DNA from 2 places in the Glutamicibacter sp. Je.9.36 genome. Region 1 is predicted to be linked to the other one. Evidence: riboswitches for the same ligand, from Rfam matches in the RefSeq annotation. Region 1 holds a riboswitch; the other holds the start of a gene.
What was found. Region 1 has a riboswitch for glycine ahead of cycA (D-serine/D-alanine/glycine transporter). Riboswitches for the same ligand answer to the same signal wherever they lie in the genome.
Positions count from the first base shown of each region.

Region 2: another riboswitch for glycine. It lies ahead of gcvP (aminomethyl-transferring glycine dehydrogenase); the one in region 1 lies ahead of cycA (D-serine/D-alanine/glycine transporter).

Region 1 covers NZ_JBCPSN010000001.1:349,801-355,723, reverse strand. Annotated here, with positions in the region: gene AAZQ98_RS01655 (MarR family winged helix-turn-helix transcriptional regulator) at 6-458, shown strand; gene AAZQ98_RS01650 (FUSC family protein) at 455-1,510, shown strand; gene AAZQ98_RS01645 (4a-hydroxytetrahydrobiopterin dehydratase) at 1,494-1,817, opposite strand; gene cycA (D-serine/D-alanine/glycine transporter) at 1,986-3,488, opposite strand; glycine riboswitch at 3,810-3,908, opposite strand; gene AAZQ98_RS01635 (heavy metal translocating P-type ATPase) at 4,138-5,923, opposite strand, start outside.
Region 2 covers NZ_JBCPSN010000008.1:48,940-54,862, reverse strand. Annotated here, with positions in the region: gene AAZQ98_RS16440 (APC family permease) at 1-724, opposite strand, end outside; gene AAZQ98_RS16435 (serine hydrolase domain-containing protein) at 990-2,162, shown strand; gene AAZQ98_RS16430 (SGNH/GDSL hydrolase family protein) at 2,198-2,986, shown strand; glycine riboswitch at 3,089-3,186, shown strand; gene gcvP (aminomethyl-transferring glycine dehydrogenase) at 3,351-5,923, shown strand, end outside.

The DNA.
Region 1 (5,923 bases):
AAGGGATGAACGAACACCGGATTCCGCAGTTCCAATGGAACTCGCTGAGCTATCTCACCGCCCGCGCCGGACGCATCGGCACCCAGGAGCTCACCGAGCTGATGGAATCCGAGTCCTTGTCCCGGCATCATTTCACCATCATCTGCGCGCTGGAGGAGTTCGGCGGCGTCTCCCAGAACGACTTGGCAGAACGCTCGAATGTGAACCGCGGCCATCTGGTGGCCTACCTCGATCAGCTGTCGAGCAGGGGGATCCTGGAACGCGAAGTTGATCCGGAAGACCGCCGCCGCAACGTCATCACGCTGACTCCCGAGGGCCGGAAATTCGCTGCCCGGGCGATGGAGGCTGCCTCGCATAACGAAGCCAAGGTCTTTGGCGCCTTGGATGAGCCGCAGCGGGAGCAGCTGCGCGCCCTGCTGCAGCTGATCGCCACGCAGGACAGCGAGGCACGCCAGTGAAGCGCCACCTGGAAGAAATAGTGCAGCGCAGCGTCGTCGTGGCCCCGCACCGCCCGTCGCTCATCCCGGCAGCCAAGGCGACGATCAGCCTGGCCGTGCCGCTGATCCTGCTGGCCGGCCTGGGCCGCCTTGACTGGGCAATGTATGCGGCGTTCGGCGCTTTCTGCGCGGTCTTCGGCCGTTTTGACGCGTACGCGCCGCGTTTCTGGCAGCAGCTCTCGGCAGGCATCGTGCAGTTGGCCGCAATGCTGCTGGGCACCTATTTTTCGCTCATCGAGGCACCGTTCCCGGTGCGCGTGCTCGTGCTGGCATTCATTGGTTTTGGCGCCAACTACGTCTCCCATGCCGCGCGCTGGATGCCGCCGGGACCGGTCTTCGCGGTCTTCGCCGGCGGCGCCTGCCTGGGCATCCCGGCCACTTCGCAAAGCTTCACCGGGGTGCTGCTGGCCGGCGGCGGAACCATGGCCTTCAGCATGCTGCTGATGCTCGGCCTGTCGATGCGCAAGGCCAACCTGCTCCATACCCTGCGCACCGGATACGCCTGGTCGCCCTCGCCCCGGGCCATGGCCCAGTCGCTCCAAATGGGCACGGGCGTGTTGCTGGCGGGCATCGCTGGGCACCTGCTCAGCGACGGCCACTGGTACTGGGCCAGCCTCGGCGCGATCGCCGCGGTCACCGGCGCTGATGCCTATGCGCGGGTAGCCCGCGGGCTGCAGCGCTGCGCAGGCACCTGCATTGGCGTAGCGCTGACCGCAATAGTTTTCGCCTTCGATTCCCCGGTCTGGGTGATCCTGGCCGCTGCGCTGGCCTCGCAGTTCGTCATCGAGCTGGTGATCCTGCGCAACTATGCGGTGGGGATGGTCTTCATGACGGTCACCGCACTGCTCATGGTCCACCTGGTCAGCCCTGAACCGGCCGCGTCCCTGCTCATCGACCGCATTTCCATGACGGCGCTGGGCGCCTTGGTGGGTGCGGTGCAGAGCATCGCCATCTCGCTGCTGGTGGCCCGCCGCCACCAAGGCCGTACGCCGGGGGCTACCAGTGCTCGGTGACCACCTGCGCTTCGAGCTTGCCGGCCTCGATGGAGATATGGCGGGCTAATTCCAGGTCCAATGCTCCCAGATGCTCGGGCTGGTTGTGCGCTAGGCGCAGCTCGACGATGGAAACGCGCCACTCCAGGTGCGGATGCCGGTTGTCCTGCTCGGCGCGCAGCCCTACCTGGACAATGAACTGCAAGGCCGTGCTCGCGCAATCGAAACGGTAAGCGGCCCGCAAACCCAAGTCATCACGCTTCCAATCAGGCAAGGCGCCCAGCCTCTGATCGAATTCGAAGCGCGGTAACGGACCGGTTGATGCCATGGTTCTCTCCTCCAAGCGGCAGCGGGTCGGACTATGCAAGTGGTTGCTGCCTGCCGCCATGATCGCATCGACCCCGGCGATCGCGGTAGCGATCCCAGCGACTATGCAGTTAGGCCCCGGCATCTGGTGATGCCGGGGCCCGATCGAGAGACCTGTCAGGTGCTCGGGCTACTGGTGGATATCCTCGGAGACCTGCTCCGCGGTTTCCGCTTCAAGCTTGGCGAAGGACTTCGCATCGCGGTAGGCGGAAGCCTCGTAGCGTTCGTGCACCACCTTGGCCAGGTGCGCGGCGCGCAGTGCCTGGTGCTGGGGGTTGCGGCGGATGTACAGGTAACCTGCGCCCAGGATCAGGAACCATGCCGGGGTAATCAGCAGAGCGCTGAAGGTATCGGCCTGGGTGGTCAGTGCCCACAGGATGAAGCCGAAGAAGCCGAGTACCACGTAGGGCATGACGATCCCGCCGGGCACCTTGAACTTCGAAGCATCATGCAGATGCGGGCGGCGTGCGCGGAAGACCAGGTAGCTGAGCAGGATGATGGTCCACACGAACATGAAGCACAGGGCCGAGACGGTGGTGACCAGGGTGAAGGCGCCCATCACCGAGTCGCCGCTGTAGAGCAACGCGACGCCTGCCAGCAGGAACATGCAGGAGAACATCAGCGCGTTCTTCGGCACCTTGCGGCTGGACAGCTTGGCGAAGCCCTGGGGCGCATCGCCTTCCATGGACAGGCCGCGCAGCATGCGCGAGGTCGAGTAGATCCCCGAGTTGGCGCTGGAGGTCGCGGAGGTGAGCACCACGAAGTTGATGATGCCGGCGGCACCGGCCAGGCCGGCCAGGGCGAACATGCCCACGAACGGGGACTGCTCGGCGGAGAACAGGTTCCACGGTTCCACGGTCATCAAGATGATCAAGGCTCCGACATAGAAGAACAGGATGCGGATGGGGATCGAATTGATCGCCTTGGGCAGAGTCTTTTCCGGGTCCTTGGTTTCCGCTGCGGTCGTGCCGACCAGCTCGATGCCCACGAACGCGAACACCGCAATCTGGAAGCCGGCGACGAAGCCCATGAATCCGGTGGGGAACATGCCGCCTTCGGTCCACAGGTTGGAGAAGGAAGCGGTGGCCGAGTCGTGCTCGAAGCCGGTGATGACCATGACCAGGCCGACCACGATCAGCGCGCCGATGGCCACGATCTTGATCAGCGCGAACCAGAATTCGGTTTCACCGAAGGCCTTCACGGTGGCCAAGTTCAGCACCAGCAGCAGTGCGATGCAGCCCAGCGCCGGGATCCACAGCGGAAGGTCGCCCCACCAGAAGGCGACGTAGTGGGCGATGGCCACCACGTCGGCAATGCCGGTGACTACCCAGCAGAACCAGTAGGTCCAGCCGGTGAAGAACGCCGCCCACGGGCCCAGCAGGTCCCCGGCGAAGTCGGCGAAGGTTTTGTATTCGAGGTTGCTCAGCAGCAGCTCGCCCATGGCGCGCATGACGAAGAAGAGCATGAAGCCGATGATCATGTAAACGAAGATGACCGACGGGCCGGCGACCGAAATGGTCTTGCCCGAGCCCATGAACAGGCCGGTGCCGATAGCGCCGCCAATGGCGATCAGCTGGATGTGACGATTGGAGAGCCCGCGCTCGAGAGTGGGATCAGAACTGGTGGTACTCATGCTGGTTGCCTTCCAGGAGTGTGGCGTGACGCCCTGAAGGTGTCCTGCCTCCAAGCCTTCATGGCTTGGAGCGCAGGGACTGGCTTCGTTGAACACATCCGGTACGGAGGATTCCAGCTGGCATGCCCGGCAAGCTGCGCAAGGAGCAGGAGCCGGGTAAGCCACGGGGAGTACCTCGAAACCGGTGCGCTCGGTGCGGCACTGTTCTAGGTCCCTCCCCAATCTGTATGTATACCTGAGAGTTTTCACTTCGGCCCGACTACTGGGCGAAGATTGCTCCTTCGGTGAGCGCGGTACAACCGCGCTGCTTTCCAGATTTGCCTCGTCGTGGCGGTACGGGTGCCTGAGAGTTTCCCGGGGAGGAAATTGCTCCTACGGCGCCCGCCCATGGTGTGGACGGATCTCTCCCGCCACGCATCAACGGCATATGTGGTGATTGCCATCACAGTATGCGCAGAAAAATGAACGTGGTGCAAGTCGCAATTTCACACTTCGGGCCCCGGATAACCGCTTGGCCACGCCAATCGGGGAAAGCGGCGGGCGAAATGGGGGATTTTCCGCTTCGTAATGATTCGGGAAGCAAGGGGCATGGATACGGCAAAGCGGGGCATCGGTTCAACCGATGCCCCGCGTGGGGAGGTGCCGAGAGCTACTTCCCGAAACGTCGCAGCCGCAGCGAGTTCAGTACCACCAGCACCGAGCTGGCTGCCATGGCCGCTCCGGCGATCATCGGGTTCAGCAAGCCCAGGGCCGCAATCGGAATGCCGGCAGTGTTGTAGGCGAAAGCCCAGAACAGGTTCATCTTGATGGTGGACAGGGTCCTGGCCGACAGGTCGATGGCCTGCGTGACCTGATGCAGGTCGTTGCCCATCAGGGTGATGTCCGCGGCTTCGATGGCCACATCGGTGCCCGAGCCCATCGCGATGCCGAGGTCGGCCTGCGCCAGTGCTGGCGCGTCATTCACGCCGTCGCCCACCATGGCCACGACCTTGCCCTGCTCTTGCAATGAGGTGATCGCCTGGGCCTTGCCGGCAGGGAAGACCCCAGCGAATACGTCCTCGGCCTTGATGCCTACCTGGGCGGCAACCTCGGTAGCCACCGACTGGTTGTCGCCGGTCAGCAGCACCACGCGCAGGCCGCGCTCCTGGAGTTCGGCAATAGCTTTCGCGGAGCTGTCCTTGATCTTGTCCGCCACCGAGATCACTGCCTGGAACTGCTGGTCCACCGCGACCAGGATGGCGGTCGCGCCGGCCTGCTCGGCTTGCGCGAGCATGGCCTTGGCGGAGTCATCCAGGGACGCGCCCTGGGCTTCGAGCCAGCTGAAGCGGCCTACGGCAACGCGATGCCCGTTGACCGTGCCGACCACGCCGCCGCCCGGATCGGAATCGAAGTCGCTGGCCTCGGGCAGCGGGCCCAAGCCGGCCGCGGCCTTGGCGATGGCCTGGGCGATCGGATGCTCGGAATGATGCTCCACGGCACCGGCCAAGGCCAGGACCTCATCGGGATCGACCCCGTCGATGGCCTCGGTGCCCTGATGGGCCATGACCCCGGTGGTTACGGTGCCGGTCTTGTCCAGCACGATGGTGTCCAGCTTGCGGGTATCTTCCAGGACCTGCGGGCCGCGGATCAGGATGCCCAGCTGCGCGCCGCGGCCGGTACCGACCAGCAAGCCGATCGGGGTCGCCAGGCCCAACGCGCAGGGGCAGGCGATGACCAGCACGGCGACCGCAGCGGTGAACGCCTGGTAGGGATCGCCGCTGGCAAAGAACCAGATCACGAACGTGAGCAGCGCAATGGCCAGTACGATCGGCACGAAGACCGAGGATATCCGGTCAGCCAGGCGGGCAATGGGCGCCTTGCCCGATTGGGCTTCGGAGACCAGCTTGCCCATCTGGGCCAGGGTGGTGTCTGCGCCAACACGGGTAGCTTCGATCACCAGCCGGCCCGAGGCGTTCAAGGTCGCGCCGGTGACTTCATCGCCGGGGCCGGCCTTCTGCGGTACCGACTCGCCGGTAAGCAGCGAGGTGTCTACCGCGCTGGCGCCGTCAATGACTACTCCGTCGGTAGCGATCTTCTCGCCGGGGCGCACCACGAAATGGTCCCCGACCTGCACCTGCCCGGCAGGGATTTTCACTTCCGCGCCGTCGCGAAGCACCACTGCATCCTTGGCGCCCAGGTTCAGCAGAGACTTCAGCGCATCGGATGCCGAGGACTTGGCGCGGTGCTCCAGGAAGCGGCCCAGCAGCAGCAAGGTGGCCACGACGCCGGCCGTTTCAAAGTAGAGCGCATGCTCGGACATGGACATGCCGATATGGGCGGTCAGTTGCGGATCGAGGATCAGCTGCACTGCAGAGAAGAAGTAGGCCGCGAGCACACCGAGGGAAACCAGGGTGTCCATGGTCGAGGCCAGGTGCCGTGCGTTGACGGCCGCTGCC
Region 2 (5,923 bases), on a different contig from region 1:
TCTTGGTTTCCTCAACCAGGTTCACCGAATCCTCGAAGCCCACCATCGCGAAGAACGCAATGGCAGTACCCATGGTCACGGCGGCGAAGACGCTGCGGTCGGTGGGGGTCTCGAAGACCACCAGGCGGGAAATGTCACCCTGGCCCGAGGCGATCACCGCGAAGCCGATGCCGATGATCGCGGCCATGATGGCCAGCGAAACTATGGTCAGCACGAGGTTGAACTTCACGCTCTCGCCCACGCCGCGGAAGTTGATCACTGCGAGGATCACGATGATCGCAATAGCTGCCCACATGCCCGCTTCCGGGGTGTTGGGAACACCCTCGACAAACTGGCCAATGCCAATGAGCAGGTTGCGCCCCACCAAGGTGGCCGAGGTGGCGGCACTGGTGATGCCCGAGCAAGCCACGGTGAACGCCACCAGGAAGGTGACGAAGTGGATGCCGAATGCCTTGTGGATGTACAAGGCGGCACCGGCCGCGTGCGGGTATTTGGTCACCAGTTCGAGGTAGCTGAAGGCGGTGAGGGTCGCGATCGTGAAAGCGATCAGGAACGGCAGCCAGGCGGCTCCGCCCACCTGGCCGGCAACTTTGCCGGTGATGGCGAAAATTCCGGCGCCGATGATATCGCCCATGATGAGGAATAGCAGCAGCTTCGGGCCAATCACCCTGCGGAGTTCTGTTTCTTTGCCGTCGGTAACGGCCGTGTCACTGTTCACAGTCATGCGATCGAGATCATCTCCTTCAATTTTGTAGGCAAACATTACAACTTTAGGGTCAGCGCATGAAGTGGGCAAACCGGCTTCAAGGCTGGCTCACAGAACTTGGGGTCCAGCGGTAGTGAAATGTCGATTAGTGGCTTAAACAAGCCAATGCTGTGAGCTGACGTACCTATATGCTAGGTGTCGGGTCAGCGTGTGGAACTACCGGGCCATGGGATCGAAGCGGTTAGGGTTAGTTGATGAGAGACAAGCACTTTGAAGGATTTAGATGCAATCGGTGATCACTGAAGAGTTCGCGCCCCTGGCGGAAGCACTAGAGGCGCGAGCCGCTGAGGAAGAAGGCTATTCGGCGCAGCTGGCCGTGTACCACCGCGGCGAATTGGTGCTCAGCCACAGCGTTGGCGAGCACCTCTCTGGTGACGCGCTGACCTGCGTCTTCTCCTGCACCAAGGGCCTGGGTGCGCTGGTCGTGGCACTGCTCGTGCAAGATGGGCTGATTGATCCGAACGCGCCAATGGCCACCTACTGGCCGGAATTCGGGGACAACGGGAAAACCCAGCTCACCGTCGGCGAGGTGCTCAGCCACCAAGCGGGAGTGCTCGGCGTGCCCGGGGGCGTGCCCAGCGAGATCCTCCTGAACTCCGCCGAATACGCCAAGGTGCTCGCTTCCATGCCAAGCGTCTGGCCGCTGGGCCAGAACATTGTCGGCTACCACGCGATCACCATGGGCGTGCTCATGGAAGAACTGGTACGCCGGGTCACCGGCAAGGAACTGAAAGAAGTCTTCGAGGAGCGCATCCGCAAGCCGCTGGGAGCCGAAGCATACATCGGCCAGGACCCCGCGCTGGAATCGCGCTACCGCGATGTATTGCCGGGCGCTGACGCCGCACCGGAATTCTTCGATCCGTTCTCCCCGGCCGGGCTTTCGGTGAACTCGGCCTCCGGTTTCGCGCTGGAAAACGGCCCGGTCTACAACTGGCACGAACTGGCCAACGCGCCGCAGGTGCGCGAACTGGGCCCCGCATCCATGGGCGCGGTCGCCAATGCCCAAGGCCTCGCCGCAATCTATGCCGCCTCATTCGGTGCAGTGCCGGCACTGGGCGCCACCCGCGGATTCCTCACCGCCGACACCTGGTCCCAGGTTTCCACCGAGCTGGTCTACGGCCATGACCGGACCAACGGGCTGCTGCAGGCCTTCGCCCTGGGGTTCATGAAGGCCACCGCGCGCAACAACTATGGATCGATTTTCGCCTACGGCCATGACGGTGCGAATTCCTCGCTGGCCTTCGCCGATCCAGCCCACCAGCTGGGCTTCGGTTTCATCCCCTCGCGCAATGAAGGCGTCAAGGAGATCTCCACCGGGGTCAAGCTCAGCCAGCTGGCCCGCCAGCTGATCATGCAGAAGAACATGTCGGCCCAGGCTGCCGGCAGCAACGCGTAGTAAACCCATCGGGAATGGAACGAAGCAGGAGCGAAGTGAAGAAGTTTGTGGCACTAGGTGACTCGTTCACCGAAGGCGTTGGCGATGTGGATCCGACCCGGCCCAACCAGGTCCGCGGCTGGGCGGACCGGGTTTCGGAAGTGCTCTGCGCCGAAGGCGAATGGGAATACGCCAACCTGGCGGTGCGCGGCAAGAAGATCGGTCAGGTGATCAACCAGCAGCTGGACCAGGCGCTCGCACTGGCCCCGGACCTGGTCACCATCTATGCCGGCGGCAATGACATTCTGCGTCCGAAGGCCGACCTGGATGCGCTGATGCGCGGCTATGAAGGCATGGTGCGCCGCTTTGCCGAAGCCGGAAGCGCGGTCGTGCTGTTCACCGGTTTCGACACCGTGGAATCACCGTTGTTCTCCAAGACCCGTCCGCGCACGGCCATTTACAACGAGAAGGTTCGCGAAATCGCGGACGAGTACGGTGCGGTGATCGCCGATTACTGGCGGTGGCGAGAATTCTCCGATCTGCGCTACTGGGCGGTGGATCGGCTGCACATGAACGAGCTGGGCCACACGCTGATGGCCTCGAAGGTCCTTGACGTGCTCGGCACCCATCGGATCACCGAGGGAAACTGGTCCTCCAGGATCCAGCAGCCGTCCCTGCCGGAAGTGGCCGTGAACTCGCGCGGCGAAAAGCTGAAGCTGGAATTGGGCTGGGCCAGAGAGCATTTGGCTCCGTGGGTCAAGCGCCGGATCACCGGCACCTCGTCGGGTGATTCCTTGTCAGCGAAATATCCTGATTACATCCGTTTAACTGCCGACGCCAACTGAACGCATTTATGACTTTTCCGGACCCCGCTCCTGTTTGACCTTGGGGGCGGGGCAGGTAACATGGTGGTGTGCTGCAGGTCTCCGGCCGGCAGCGCGCGCCATAGACGGATGGCGGGAGAGTCCCGTTCACACCATGGACGGGCGCCGTAGGAGCAATTCCTCCCCAGGAAACTCTCAGGCACCCGTACCGCCATCATGAGGCAACTCTGGAAAGAAACCGGCCCGTTCCGGTTCACCGAAGGTGCAAGTGCCCGGCTTGGTTTGCTGGATGCGTAAAACTCTCAGGTTATGCAACAGGGATGGGGAGGTAAAAAGACCTTCCTTTGGCATGCGCCAAGACAGATCCCATGGAGATACCAGCACCATGACCATCACGCAGACTTCGGCACGAGCGAATACTGAATTCGTTTCACGCCATATCGGCCCACGTCCTTCCGACGTCACCACCATGCTTCAGACCCTGGGCTACGACAGCCTGGAAGAACTGATCGACACCGCCGTTCCGGCAGACATCCGCCAGGACTCCGCACTGGATATCCCTGATGCCCTGAGCGAAACCGAAGCCCTAGCCCACCTGCGTGCGCTTGCCTCGAAGAACGTCATGAAGACCCAGATGATCGGCCAGGGCTTCTACGACACCATCACCCCAGCTGTGATCCGCCGCAACATCGTGGAAAACCCAGCCTGGTACACCGCTTACACCCCGTACCAGCCGGAAATCTCCCAGGGCCGCCTCGAAGCCCTGCTGAACTTCCAGACCATGGTCATGGACCTGACCGGCCTGCCCATCGCCAACGCGTCGCTGCTGGACGAATCCTCCGCTGCAGCCGAAGCCGTGCTGATGATGCGCCGCGCCAACAAGAAGAAGTCCAAGGGCAAGACCGTGCTGGACTCCAACATCTTCCCGCAGACCCTCAAGGTCGTGCAGGGCCGCGCTGACGCACTGGGCTTCGAAGTCGAGATTGCCTACCTTTCCGCAGGCTTGCCAGAGGGCGAGATCTCCGGCATTGTCCTGCAGCAGCCAGGCAACGACGGCTCGATCGCGGACCACGCTTCGATCATCGCCGCCGCCAAGGAAGCCGGCGCCATGGTTACCGTGATTGCCGACCTGCTGGCCCTGACCATGATCACCCCTCCGGGCGAGCAGGGTGCCGATATCGCCGTGGGCAACACCCAGCGATTCGGCGTGCCGCTGTTCTTCGGCGGACCGCACGCTGCCTACATGGCCGTGGCCGATGGCCTGACCCGTTCCATGCCAGGACGCCTGGTGGGCGTTTCGGCCGATGACGCCGGAGTCCCTGCCTACCGCTTGGCCCTGCAGACCCGCGAGCAGCACATCCGCCGCGAAAAGGCCACCTCCAACATCTGCACCGCACAGGCCCTGCTGGCCATCTGCGCTTCGATGTACGCGGTCTACCACGGCCCAGCCGGCCTGAAGCAGATCGCCTCGCGCGCCAACAACCACGCCCGGGTCATCGCCAGCTCGCTGGTTTCCGGCGGCTACACCCTGGCTTCGGACTCCTTCTTCGACACCGTTGTGGTGAACGTCGAGAACGCCGATGCCATCATTGCCAAGGCCATCGAAGCAGGCATCAACCTGCGCAAGGTGGGCGAGACCCAGGTGGGCATCTCCACCGACGAGGCCACCACCTCGGGCGTCGTCAAGACCCTGCTTGAGGTCTTCGGCGCAGAGCTCTCGGCTCCGGAAGGCTTCGAGATCCCGGCCGGGCAGGTGCGCACCAGCGACTTCATGACCCACCCGATCTTCAACACCATCTCCTCCGAAACCCAGATGATGCGCTACCTGCGCCGGCTCTCGGACCGCGACCTGGCCCTGGACCGCACCATGATCCCGCTGGGTTCGTGCACCATGAAGCTGAACTCGGCCGCCGAGATGGAATCCATCACCTGGCCGGAATTCGCCTCGATCCACCCCTACGCGCCTGCAGCGCAGACCGAGGGCTGGCGCGAGCTGATCACCGACCTGGAAGGGCGCCTGACCGCAATCACCGGCTACGCTGGCGTTTCGATCCAGCCCAACGCCGGCTCGCAGGGCGAGTACGCGGGCCTGCTGGCGATCTCGGACTACCACCGTTCGCGCGGCGAAGGCCAGCGCGATCTGTGCCTGATTCCGGCCTCGGCCCACGGCACCAATGCCGCGTCGGCAGTGCTGGCCGGGATGCGCGTGGTGGTCGTGAAGACCGCAGCCGATGGCACCATCGACGCGAATGACCTGGATGCCAAGATCGAGGCCAACAAGGACGTCCTTGCAGCCATCATGATCACCTACCCATCCACCCACGGCGTCTACGACGCGGACGTGCGCGAGGTCTGCGACAAGGTCCACGCCGCCGGCGGCCAGGTGTACATCGATGGCGCGAACATGAACGCCATGGTTGGCTTGGCCCAGCCAGGCAAGTTCGGCGGCGACGTGTCGCACCTGAACCTGCACAAGACCTTCTGCATCCCGCACGGCGGTGGCGGCCCGGGCGTAGGCCCAATCGGCGTTGGCGAGCACCTGCTGCCATTCCTGCCAAGCGATGCTTCGGGCACCTACTCCGAGCGTGATGGCGTGCCGGTGGTGGCGACCGCTTTCGGCTCGGCCGGCGTGCTGCCGATCTCCTGGGCCTACATCGCGATGATGGGCGGGGACGGCTTGACCGAAGCCACCAAGCACGCGATCCTGAACGCGAACTACATTGCCAAGCGCCTGAACGAGCACTTCCCGGTACTGTTCACCGGCAACAAGGACCTGGTTGCCCACGAGTGCATCCTGGACCTGCGCGAACTGACCGCCAAGACCGGGGTCACCGCCGAGGACGTGGCCAAGCGCCTGATCGACTTCGGTTTCCACGCTCCGACCCTGTCCTTCCCTGTGGCAGGCACCCTGATGGTGGAGCCCACCGAATCCGAGGACCTGGCCGAGATCGAGCGCTT